Regions from separate parts of the Kaistia sp. SLG-1 genome, predicted to be linked through region 2. Evidence: predicted binding sites of a transcription regulator. Region 2 holds the regulator's gene; the other holds the start of a gene.
The links. Region 2 encodes LexA, which represses DNA repair genes until DNA is damaged. Its sites were predicted from a motif close to TGTTCNNNNTGTGTTCNG; they were not measured.

Region 1 (6,418 bases), 670 kb from region 2:
ATCGAGCGTCGCCTTGATCATGCGCATCACATCGAGCCCGTGACCATGCTCCTTGATCAGATATTTGCGCTTGCCCTGGCCGACGCCATGCTCGCCGGTGCAGGTGCCGTCCAGCGCGATGGCCCGCTCGTTCATCCGGCTGATCACGGCTTCGGCCTTGGCGATCTCTTCCGGATTGGTGATGTCGATCAGGAGCTGGGTATGGAAATTGCCGTCGCCGACATGACCGACGACAGGCCCGATCAAGCCGTTGGCCGCGATATCGGCGCTGGTCTCGGCGACGCATTCGGCCAGCTTCGAGATCGGCACGCAGACGTCGGTCGAAACGCTCTGGATGTTGTCGCCGGGACGAAGGCCCTTCACGGCGAAATAGGAATCGTGCCGCGCCTGCCAGAGCTTGGTACGATCCTCGGGGCGGGTCGCCGAGGCAAACTCGCCGCCGCCGAACTCCTGCGCGATCGCGGCGAACTGCTCCGCCTGCTCGGCGACGGAGGCCGGCGAGCCGTGGAACTCGAGGAACAGGTGCGGCGTCTCGGGCAGGCCGAGCTTGGCGAACTCGTTGGTGGCGCGGATCATCATCGCGTCGCCGAGTTCGACGCGGGCGATCGGGATGCCGCTCTGGATCGTCAGGATCGCCGCGTTGCAGGCATCCTCGACCGTCGGGAACGAGCAGACGCCCGCCGCGACCGATTCCGGCAGGCCGTGCAGGCGCACCGTGACCTCGGTGATGATGCCGAGCGTGCCTTCCGAGCCGACCAGAAGCCGCGTCAGGTCGTAGCCGGCCGAGCTCTTCTTGGCGCGGCTGCCGGTGCGGACGATCGAGCCGTCGGCCATGACGGCCGTCAGGCGGACGACGTTTTCGCGCATCGTGCCGTAGCGCACGGCATTGGTGCCGGAGGCGCGCGTCGCCGCCATGCCGCCAAGGCTGGCGTCGGCGCCGGGATCGATCGGGAAGAACAGACCCTGATCGCGGATGTGGTTGTTGAGCTGGATCCGCGTCACGCCCGCCTCGACCGTGCAGTCGAGATCCTCGGCATGCACCGCGACGATCCGGTTCATCTGCGACAGATCGATCGACACGCCGCCCTTCGGCGCGTTGACATGGCCCTCGAGCGAGGTGCCGGTGCCGAACGGGATGACCGGAACGCGATGCGCGGCGCAGATCTTGACGATGTCGGAGACTTCTTCCGTCGACACGGCGAACACGACGGCGTCCGCCGGTTCGTTCGGCAGCCAGGTCGTCGTGTTGGCGTGCTGGCGCCGGATCTCCAGCCCGCGCGTAAAGCGCGGACCGAAGCGCTCCTGCAGGATCTCGAGGGCCGTGGCCAACGCCACTTCGTCACGCGCATCCTCGTTGCGCAGCGCCGAAACTGTCATACTAAAAAGCCTCCCAACGGGTTCTTGGCCCGCAAGCCATGTCGGGCGCAACCTATCAAAACCCTGCTGCCGCGCCAAAGACTTCCTGACGCTTTTGCCGGGCCTCACCGCCGAATTCGGTGGCTTTCGCAGGCCGGTTTACACCCGCAAGGAACGGCCGACCAGCGGGTCGGTCATACCGAACCGCTGAGCGCGATCTTGCCCGTCCGGCCCGGCCGGGCGCTCGCCGCGGCGGCCCCTGCCGGATTGGCGAGGCCGAAGCGCTGGTCGATGCCGAGCCGCAGTTGCCCCGACGCGGCCAAGCTGACGAGCTCGCCGATCAACCGCACCATCTCCTCACGGCCGGTCGCCGCCGAGCGGCGGGCGCCCCAGAAGCCCTTGACCGAGACATCGCGGAAGATGAGGTCGCCGGAGGGGATCACCAGCGGCTCGTTCGACATGGCGCCGAACGACATCAGCAGGCCGCGATCGGCCAGCAGGCTTGTCAGACGCCCGCCATCCTTGCCGCCGACGGAATCGACGGCCCGCACGATCGGCGCGTCGCCGGCGATGGACCGGACGCGCTCTTCCCAGCCCGGCGTCTCGGTCGAGACGGCGTTGCCGATGTCGAGCGCCGTCAGCTCGGCGAGGCCCGCATCGCGCCGGACGAGGCTGATGACATGGATGCCGCGCGCCTTGGCAACCATGGCGACGATGCGGCCGACGGCGCCATTGGCAGCGTTCAGGATCATCCACTCGCCGCTAGCGATCCCGAGGTCTTCCAGCAGCATCAGCGAACTCAACGGCATCGAGAGCAGCTGGCAGCCGGTGTCGTCGCCAATCGCATTCGGCAGGGGCACGGCGCGGATCGCCGGCGCGACGAAATAATCGCTCCACGCGCCGCGAACACCGCTGACAACGATGCGCTGGCCGACCACCGGCGCCGTGACGTCCGGGCCGCGCGCATCGACGATGCCGAGCGCCTCGCTGCCGCCGATCGCCGGCAGATCCGGCCTGTGGCCATAGGTGCCACGAATGGTCCAGAGATCGTGATTGTGGATCGGCGACAGCACCATGCGGACCCGGATCTCACCCGGTCCGGGCTCGGGAACCGGACGCTCGCCGGACTGAAGGACATCGGCGGGATCGCCGAAACGCTCATAGAGGGCCGCTCGCATGATAAAAACTCCCTGATCGCCTGCCCTTGTCAGTGCCGGAAAGCTGCCGCAGCCGCCCGATACAGGGCGGGACGAAGGCGGCTTCGCTTGGACAGGCAGGTCCTGTTTCTGTAGGAAAGCTGGCATGGACGGCCGCCGCGGTCCATATTTGTTCTCATGTCCCGTTCTTCGAATCGACCGCCCCGCAGATGACCGTTCCCTTCGACAGTTCCGCCCCCGCCCCGCGCCCCGGCGGCATCGCTGCGCGCGCGCTCGGCCGGGCTGCCGCCCCCGACTACGTCGCGCGCCTCAATCCCGAGCAGCGCCTCGCGGTCGAGACGACGGAAGGGCCGGTCCTCGTGCTCGCCGGCGCCGGCACCGGCAAGACGCGCGTGCTGACGACACGGATCGCCCATCTGCTGGCGACGCAGAAGGCCTATCCGAGCCAGATCCTGGCCGTCACCTTCACCAACAAGGCGGCGCGCGAGATGCGCCACCGCATCGGCGAGCTGATCGGCCCCTCGGTCGAGGGCATGAACTGGCTCGGCACCTTCCACTCGATCGGCGTCAAGATCCTGCGTCGCCATGCCGAGCTGGTCGGCCTGCGCTCCGACTTCACCATTCTCGACACCGACGACCAGATCCGCCTGATGAAGCAGGTGATCCAGGCCGAGAACATCGACGAGAAGCGCTGGCCGGCACGGCAGCTCGCCAATCTGATCGACAGCTGGAAGAACCGCGGCCTGACGCCTGCCGACGTGCCGCCGGGCGATGGCGGCTCCTTCGCGGACGGGCGCGGCATCAAGCTCTACCGGGACTACCAGGCACGCCTGAAGACGCTGAACGCCTGCGACTTCGGCGACCTGCTTCTGGAAAACCTGCGCCTGTTCCGCGAACATCCGGACGTGCTCAAAGATTATCACCAGCGCTTCCACTACATGCTGGTCGACGAGTACCAGGACACCAACGTCGCGCAGTATCTCTGGTTGCGCCTGCTGGCGCAGGGCCGCAAGAACATCTGCTGCGTCGGCGACGACGACCAGTCGATCTATGGCTGGCGCGGCGCCGAGGTCGACAACATCCTGCGCTTCGAGAAGGATTTTCCGGGCGCCGTCGTCATCAAGCTCGAGCGCAACTACCGCTCGACCTCGCACATCCTCGGCGCTGCCTCGCACCTCATCACCCACAATGAGGGCCGGCTCGGCAAGACGCTGTTCACCGACGCGACCGACCCGGACGCCGCCCGCGTCCGCGTCGCCTCTGCCTGGGATTCGGAGGAAGAGGCCCGCGCCGTCGGTGAGGAGATCGAGAGCCTGCAGCGCCATGGCCACAAGCTCAACGACATGGCGATCCTGGTGCGCGCCTCGTTCCAGATGCGCTCCTTCGAAGAGCGCTTCGTCACGATCGGCCTCAACTACCGCGTCATCGGCGGCCCGCGCTTCTACGAGCGGCAGGAAATCCGCGACGCGCTCGCCTATCTGCGCGTCGTCGCGCAGCCGGCCGACGACCTCGCCTTCGAGCGCATCGTCAACGTGCCGAAGCGCGGCATCGGCGAGACGACGGTCCGGCTGCTGCACGACCATGCGCGGGCCCGCAACATCCCGATCCTCCAGGCGACCGACGAGCTGATCCAGACCGAGGAGATCAAGTCGTCCAAGACGCGCACGGCGCTGCGCGATCTCCTCGCCTCGTTCGCGCTCTGGCGCTCGAAGCTCGACCAGATGAAGCATGGCGAGCTGGCCGAGATGATCCTGGAGGAGAGCGGCTACACCGAGATGTGGCAGCAGGACCGGTCCGCCGACGCACCGGGCCGGCTGGAAAACCTCAAGGAACTGATCCGCTCGATGGAGGAGTTCGAGTCGCTCGGCGGCTTCCTCGAGCATATCGCCCTCGTCATGGACACCGACCGCGCCGAGAACCAGGACGCGGTCTCGATCATGACGCTGCATTCGGCCAAGGGCCTCGAATTCGAGACCGTCTTCCTGCCGGGCTGGGAGGAAGGGCTGTTCCCGCACCAGCGCTCGCTCGACGAGAGCGGCCGCGCCGGCCTAGAGGAGGAACGCCGCCTCGCCTATGTCGGCATCACCCGCGCCAAGAAGCGCGCCATGATCTGGTTCTCCTCGAACCGCCGCATCCACGGCCTCTGGCAATCGAACGTGCCGTCGCGCTTCCTCGACGAACTGCCGGAAAAGCATGTCGAGGTGATCGAGCAGACGTCGAGCTATGGCGGCTACAATGTCGGCGGCGTCGGCAATTACGGCGCCAGCCGCTTCGACCGCGCCGACAGTTTCAACAACACCTATTCGACGCCCGGCTGGCAGCGCGCCCAGGCGAACAAGGCCCCCGCCCAGGCGCATGCCCGTTCGGCGCCGCGCCAGATCGAGGGCGAGCTGGTGGCGAAATCGACCGGCTCCTCGTCGAAATACAAGCTCGGCGAGAGGGTCTTCCATCAGAAGTTCGGCTATGGCGCCATCGTCGAGATCGAGGGCAACAAGCTAACTGTCGATTTCGAGAAGACCGGCACCAAGAAGGTCGTCGACAGTTTTGTGACCAAGCACTAGCCCGGCTGGAGCCGCATGCAGCCCCTCTAAAGCCCGCGCGGCGGGACGGGGTCGGGTGTCGGCTTTCGGCCCATAAGCAATCTCCCAATCGGCTCAGAGGCGGGGTATGAAAACACCCTCCGCCGCCAGACAAGGTTCGCCAGCTTGACCCTCATCGCCTCCCTCAACCTTGCCAAGGAATCCGACGCGACTCGCCTCATCGAGGCGATCGGCGAGGATGAAGCGCTTGGCTTTCCCTCCGCCGCGACGACGGAGCAGGACGACCAGAGCTGGACCGTCGACGTCTATTTCGAGGAGCAGCCCGACGAGGCGGCGCTGGCGCGCGTGCTCGCTGCGGTTCTCGGTGCCGATGTCGGCCCCTTCGTCGTCTCGGACCTTCCGGACGAGGACTGGGTGGCGAAGTCGCTGGAGGGCCTGAAGCCCGTCCGCGCCGGCCGCTTCCTCGTGCATGGCAGCCACGACCGCGACAAGATCCTGCCCGGCGACATCGCCATCGAGATCGAGGCCGGCGAGGCGTTCGGCACCGGCCATCACGGCACGACGGCGGGCTGCCTGGAGGAGATCGACCGGCTCGGCAGGCTCCACGACTACAAGAGCATCCTCGACCTCGGCACCGGCACCGGCGTGCTCGCCATCGCCATCGCCAAGGCCTGGCAGAAGCCGGTGCTCGCGACCGACATCGATCCGATCGCCACCCGCGTCACCGCCGAGAACGCGGCGCTGAACGGCGTCTCGGAGTTGATCGACGCGGCGACGGCGGAAGGCTTCGGCAATCCCGTCCTCGCCGACCGCGCGCCCTACGACCTGATCGTCGCCAACATCCTGGCCGGTCCGCTGATCGCGCTCGCGCCCGATGTCGCGGCCCATCTGGCGTCGAAAGGCACGGTCGTCCTCTCCGGCCTGCTCACCGCCCAGGGCCCGGCCGTCACCGCCGCCTACGAGGCCGAGGGCCTCAAGCTGGCGCGCACCGGCGAACAGGAAGGCTGGCTGACCCTCACGCTGGAGCGGTAGGGGGAACTGCGTCGCGCGCGCAGCCAATCTCGACCATCATCCTGAGGTGCCCGGCAAAGCCGGGCCTCGAAGGAGGGTTTAGGGAACGCCCGGGACCTCCGGACTTCGTCTGCAAACTGGAGTGCCCGCTGGACCCTCCTTCGAGGCTTCGCTCACGCGAAGCACCTCAGGATGATGACGGAGCAGGCTGACCCGGCTGGATGGATCCCGGATCTCCGCTTCGCTGCGTCCGGGATGACGACGGAGCTGCGTCTTCGAGGCTCAGGCGGTCCTCGCTTCGAAGCAAGCCCCTCACCCAACCCTCTCCCGCGAGCGGGAGAGGGCCTAGGCCGG
Region 2 (6,418 bases):
ATCGCCGCGTCGGTCGAGCGCTCGCGATCGGTGTCCTCGATGCGGAGCAGCATCTTGCCGCCCGTGTGTTTCGCATAGAGCCAGTTGAACAGGGCCGTGCGCCCGCCGCCGATGTGGAGGAAGCCGGTTGGAGAGGGGGCGAAACGGGTGACAACTGGTTTGGACATGAGGGGTTCCAGATGTGCGGGAAGCCGCAAGGGGCATGGATTCTCGCCACTCGGCGAACTGCGGTGGGTCATGTAGCATAGCGGGGCGCTCGGGCGAAAGGCGGGGGCCATGGCCGAAAGCGATCCGCACCCAATTGAAGGCGTCCGCGACCCGCCGGCGCCGGATCTCGCGCGCCGGTGGCAGGCGCCGGCGGACGCTCGCTTGGCCGCACGCCTTGCCGACCGCCTCGACCTTCTCCGCCTCGGCACCGGCGCGTGGCTGGAGCGCGAGATCGAGGCGGGGCGCGGCTTTCTCTGGCTTCCGGTCGCCTTCGGCGTCGGCTCGCTTCTCTATTTCGCGCTTCCCTCCGAGCCCTCGGCGGTGGCGCTCTCGCTGCTGGCGCTCGTCCTCTGGGGCATGGCATGGGCCGGGCGCCGCCGGGCCGGCCTGGTACGGCTCACGCTGCTCCTCGCCATGGTGGCGACCGGGGCGACCGCGAGCAAGCTGCGCACCGACGCGCTCGCGACGCGGGTGCTGGAGCGGCAGGTGACCGGCACGGTCACCGGCTGGGTCGAGGCGCGCAAGGCCCGGCGCGGCGGCTATCGGCTGACGATCCTCGTCGCCGGCCTGGACGCGCGACGGATCACGACCATCCCGCAACGCGTCACCGTGACGGTGCGCGGCCGCGACGTGCCGAAGGTGGGCGAGGGGATCTCGGCGCTCGCCCGGCTCCGCCCCGCCTCCGGTCCGGTCCTGCCGGGCGGCTATGATTTCGCCCGCGATTCCTTCTATCGCGGCGTCGGCGCGACGGGGTTTGCCTATGGCAAGGTGAAGCGGGTCGATCTCGGCCCGGCGCCGCTGTCGATCCGGCTGCGCGCGCCGCTGGAGGACATCCGCGAGGCGATCCGCGCCCGCATCGACGCGTCGCTGATCGGCGAGAGCCGCTACGTCGCCACGGCGCTGATCATCGGCGATGCCGGCGGGCTTTCGGAAAAGACGGAGGACGAGCTGCGCCTGTCGGGGCTCGCTCACATCCTTTCCGTCTCCGGCCTGCACATGGCGCTCGTCTCCGGCGCGATCTATTGGGCCGTCCGGGCAGGGCTCGCTTTGGTGCCGGCGCTGGCGCTCCGGCGGCCGATCAAGAAATGGGCTGCCATCGCCGCGCTCCTTCTCAGCGGCTTCTACCTGCTGATCTCCGGTCTCGATGTCGCGGCGCAGCGCTCCTTCGTCATGACCTCGATCGCCTTCCTCGCCATCCTGGCCGACCGGCGGGCGATCTCGATGCGCAACGTCGCGCTCGCCGGGCTGGTCGTGCTCGCCGTGACGCCGGAGAGCATCCTTTCGGCCAGCTTCCAGATGTCGTTCGCCGCCACCGTGGCGCTCGTCGCCGGCTTCGAGCTCATGGCCGAGCGGCATCGGCGGCGCCTGGCGACGAACGCAACGCTGCCGCGAGGCCGCGCCGCGCTCCTCTCGCGGCGACTGCTGCTATTCGGCGGCGGCATGGTGGTGACCTCGCTCCTCGGCGGGCTCGGGACGACGCCCTTCGCGCTCTATCACTTCCAGCGCATGGCGCCGCTCTCGATCCTCGCCAATGTCGCGGCGATGCCGCTGACCGATTTCCTCGTCATGCCGGCGGCGCTGATCGCCGTGCTCCTCATGCCGTTCGGGCTGGAAGCGCCGCCGCTCGCCATCGTCGGCTGGGGCATCGACGGCATGCTCGTCGTCGCCGCCAAGGTCAGCGAATGGTCCGGGCAATCGGGCGGCGCCGCCATGCCGAGCGCCACGGCCCTTCTCATCTTCATCGCCGGCTTCGCCTGGCTGGCGCTCTGGCGCGAGCGCTGGCGGCTCGCCGGGCTGGCGCCGATGGTCCTCGGCGCCGCCCTGGCGCTCTATCCGGCGCGGCCAGGCCTGCTCGTCAGCGCCGACGGCCGCCAGATCGCGCTGCGCGGCGAGGACGGCCGCCATTCGATCGTCGCCCGCAAGCAGGACCGCTTCGTCACCGATATCTGGCTGCGCTCGGACGGCGATCCGCGCGACGCGGCGCTTCCCGGCGTCGTGCAGGCCGGCGGATGCGACGCCTCCGGCTGCGTCGGCCGGCTGCCGGATGGCGGCCTGGTGGCGCTGGCGCTCGACCGCTCCGCGTTTGAAGAGGATTGCCGCCGCGCGGTGCTGATCGTCAGCCCGCTCGCAGTGCCGGCAAGCTGCGGCCTGCACACGGCCGTCCTCGACCGGCATGCGCTCCGCCGCGCCGGCTCGATCGCCCTGATCCAGCGCGAGGGGATTTTAGCCGATTCGATGGAGGGGCTGGCCGATCCGGCCGCCCCGGCGGAGCCGGCCAAGGCTACCGCCCCGAACGGCCCGACCGCCCCGGACGAGCCAATCGCGTCGAATGCTCCGATCGCCCCAGCTGACGGATACCTTCCCGCCGATCCGCGCACGTCCAATACGGCGGCGGCCTCCGTGACCGCCGAGGCGGTCATCCCCGGCGGCGGGACGGCTCTGCCGCCAGCTCGGGACGATGAAACGGAGAGCCGCGCCGCCGACGCGACGGATGTCGGGGATCTTGCCGCTGCCGAGGCGTCTGGAACCGAAGCCGGAGCCGCGCCGGGCACGCTGCCTCCCGACCGGCAAAGGTCAGTCATTGCGTTGGGGCGCGTTGATCACGAGGCTTTGGCGAGTGCAGGCGAGGGGGCTTCCCGGCTTGGAGCGGCGGAACCCGTCCCTGTCCTGTCCGCGCCGGCCCAAACCGAATTGTCCAATGTCCCCCAGGCCGCTCCGCCGGAGCGCTATGCACGAGAGCGCCTGGCTCGAGAGCGCACTGCCGAAGCGCGCGATCCCGAGCGGCGCTCTGCCGACCAGGGCGATGCCAAAGAGAACGCTTTCCAGGAGCGCGATGCCGAAATCGAGCGCAGTGCCGAGGATGAAGACATCCTCCCGCCGACAAACGTCGAGACGCAATCCGAAGCCGGACTGCGTCCGATCCAGCTTGCCGACCGCTTCGAGGTCCTGACCGCCTATGCCCCGGTGCGCCGGCCGTGGATGCCGCGCTACGAGCCGGGGCCGGACGATCAGTAGGTGCGGAGCAAGCCGACCAGCTTGCCCTGAATGCGGACCCGGTCGGGTCCGAAGATGCGCGTCTCATAGGCCGGGTTGGCGGCTTCGAGCGCGATCGACGCGCCCTTGCGGCGGAGCCGCTTCAGCGTCGCCTCTTCCTCGTCGACCAGCGCGACGACGATGTCGCCGGAATCGGCATTGTCGCTCTTGCGGATGAGCACGGTGTCGCCGTCGAGGATGCCGGCCTCGATCATCGAATCGCCGCGCACTTCGAGCGCGAAATGCTCGCCGGCGCGCAGCATTTCCGGCGGAACGGAGATCGAATGGCTCTGCGTCTGGATGGCCGAGATCGGCACGCCGGCGGCGATGCGGCCCATCACCGGGATAATGACGGGCTGTGCGAGATCCGGCATTTCTTCGACCGGGCGGACCCGGCCGAGGCTGCCCTCGATCACGCTCGGCGAGAAGGCCTGCTTCTTCGGCCGCGCCAGGGTCGGCGTCATCGTCTCGGGGAGGCGGACGACCTCCAGCGCGCGGGCCCGGTTGGGCAGGCGGCGGATGAAGCCACGTTCCTCCAGCGCCTTGATCAGGCGATGGATGCCGGACTTGGAGCGCAGGTCGAGCGCGTCCTTCATTTCATCGAAAGAGGGAGGGACGCCTGCTTCCTTCAGTCGCTCGTTGATGAACAGGAGAAGTTCATACTGCTTCCGAGTGAGCATGGTGATCTCGCGCTGCGGGCCTTGCCAAGGGGGACGACAGAATCGTCAAGGTACAAAACGCGAACAGAATAACTGTTCCCCATGCGTTCCGCAAGGCAGCGCGGCAGGAGCGCGATCGCTGGGCGGCGCTGGACGCGCGATCGCGGGACGAAGGCGGGCGATCGTCGTCCGCCTCCGGCATCGAGAACCGGGGCTCCGGTTTGAGCGTGGGCGGCCGGGATCCCGACTACATCGTCGTCCAGCCGCCGTCGCAGGGCAGGATGACGCCGTTGATGTTCGGCGAGTCGTCCGAGAGAAGCCAGAGGATGGAGTGGACGATGATGTCGGGCTCCACCGACGGCGGCGCGGTCTCAAGGATCGGGGCCGTGATCTCCTTGGCATAGTCCGAACGGAACCGCGTATCCATGCCCGTCTTGACGCCGCCCGGCGCGACGACGTTGGAGCGGATGCCCTTGGTGCCGTAGTAGAAGGCGATCGATTTCGCCAGGCCGTTCAGGCCGTGCTTCGAGCTGGTATAGGCGACGCCCGACAGCGACGAGCGGAAACTGGCCTCGGACGAGACGAAGGCGAAATTGCCTTTGCCGCGGGCGAGCATCTGCGGCAGCACCGCGCGGGCGAGCCGCATCGGCGCCGTCAGGTTCAATTCGAACACCTTGTGCCAGGTGGCGTCGTCCATCTCGGCCGGCGGCAGCCAGCCGTCAGTGATGCCGGCAATGTTCGCCACGCCGTCGATCCTGCCGTCGCTGGCGGCGGCGAGGGTGTCGATGAAGGACTGCTCGGTCAGGTCACCGACCACGGCGACGACGCTTCCGGCCGGCGCCTGTTGCGCCAGGCTTTCGAGGTTGTCGGCCGAGATGTCGGCGGCGAGGACCCGCGCGCCTTCGGCGGCGAGGCGAAGCGCCGTGGCGCGGCCGATGCCGGCGCCGGCTCCGGTCACGATGATCGTCTGGCCCGTGAACCGGCCTGCGGACTGCGTCATGGTCTGGCACTCATGCATGGTTGGAGAGGATCGGCGGCTCGCGGCCCGGACGGGAGGAGTCCGGGCCGCGACGAAGCGGATCAGAGGCGGAGCGCCGCCTTGGAGACGTCTTCCCAGGACTCCCAGGTGCGGATGCGGTCGGCGTAGATGTCTTTGACCAGCGGCAGCAGGTCGCCGAGGATCAGCCGGAGCGGCGGCTTGTCGGAATCGACGAGCTTCAGGATCGCCGGCACCGTGGCGCGGGGATCGCCGAGCTGGTCGGCGGTGAGGCGCTCGGCGAGCTCCTCGCGGACGACATTGTAGGCGGGGATCTCCGTCGCCTGCTTCATCGTCGGGCCCTCGAGGAAGCTGGTGGCGTAGCCGGCCGGCTCGATCAGGGTCACCTTGATGCCGAACCGTTCGACTTCGCCGGCGAGCGCCTCGACGATGCCCTCGACCGCGAACTTGGCGCCTTCATAGATGCCGGCCGTCGGCAGGGCGACGACGCCCGCCACGCTCGACATCTGCAGGATGTGGCCGAAGCCCTGCGCGCGCAGCAGCGGCAGCGCCGCCTGGATCACCCAGAGCGAGCCGAAGACGTTGGTCTCGAAGGTGGCGCGGACGTCTTCCGCGGCGACTTCCTCGACCGCGCCCATGCAGCCATGGCCGGCATTGTTGAGCACGACGTCGAGGCGGCCGAAGCGCGCCGCCGCCTCGGCGACGGCCCGGGCGACGCCGTCACGGTCGGTGACGTCGAGCGACAGCACCTGGAGCGTGTCGGGATATTGCCGCGCCAGATCGTCGAGGGCGGCAGTCTTGCGCACGGCCGCCGCGACACTGTCGCCGCGGGCAAGCGCCGCCTCGACCCAGATGCGCCCGAAGCCGCGGCTCGCGCCGGTGATGAACCAAACCTTGGAAGTCGTCATGACGAGCCTCGAAGCGATGTTGAAGGGGTGGGGATCGCCTTTACGATTTAACGTTTTTGGTATTTTTGTCAAATCACGAGGCGATCAGCGGGATGCGCGGATGGTCGATCACCGGTGTGTCGCGATGCGATTTCCCGGCTCGATTCGCGCGGTTCGCGGGCTCTTTCGGCACGATCGGCGAGCCGGGCCTCGGACAGCCGGCCCGGACCACCGGCGCTCGGGACTCAACCCATGGGCGATCCGGCAGCCCCGACCGCTACCTATTGTAATTTACAATTTTTGTTGATATGTAAAATCCATGACCGAAACCAAGACCCGATCCGATGCCGACCGGCGTCAGCAGATTGCCGAGGCCGCGAGCGAGGTGTTCATCCGCTATGGCCTGGCGCGCACCACCATGAGCGACATCGCCGCCGCCGCCGGCATTTCGCGGCCGACGCTCTATGCGAGCTTCCTGCAGAAGCGGGACGTCTTCGGCGCGGTCATCGATCTCATCGTCTCGCGAAAGCTGGCGCAGCTCGCCGAGGAAATCCCGCGTGAGCCGGACCTGGCGTCAAAGCTCCGGCATGTCTGCCTGTCCTGGGCGCTGGAAGGCTTCGACCTGGTCCGGGCCA

Region 1: AC6HZP_RS17080 (ATP-dependent helicase) is a predicted target of LexA. The motif match lies at 2,673-2,690, and genes of this name have one in related genera.

The regions. Positions count from the first base shown of each region.
Region 1 covers NZ_AP048544.1:3,714,613-3,721,030, forward strand. The annotation lists gene AC6HZP_RS17070 (FAD-binding oxidoreductase) at 1-1,377, opposite strand, end outside; gene AC6HZP_RS17075 (zinc-binding dehydrogenase) at 1,551-2,534, opposite strand; gene AC6HZP_RS17080 (ATP-dependent helicase) at 2,723-5,074, shown strand; gene AC6HZP_RS17085 (50S ribosomal protein L11 methyltransferase) at 5,219-6,085, shown strand.
Region 2 covers NZ_AP048544.1:3,047,263-3,053,680, reverse strand. The annotation lists gene gltX (glutamate--tRNA ligase) at 1-239, opposite strand, end outside; gene AC6HZP_RS13830 (ComEC/Rec2 family competence protein) at 370-3,222, shown strand; gene lexA (transcriptional repressor LexA) at 3,216-3,920, opposite strand; gene AC6HZP_RS13820 (SDR family NAD(P)-dependent oxidoreductase) at 4,147-4,899, opposite strand; gene AC6HZP_RS13815 (SDR family NAD(P)-dependent oxidoreductase) at 4,980-5,804, opposite strand; gene AC6HZP_RS13810 (TetR/AcrR family transcriptional regulator) at 6,103-6,418, shown strand, end outside.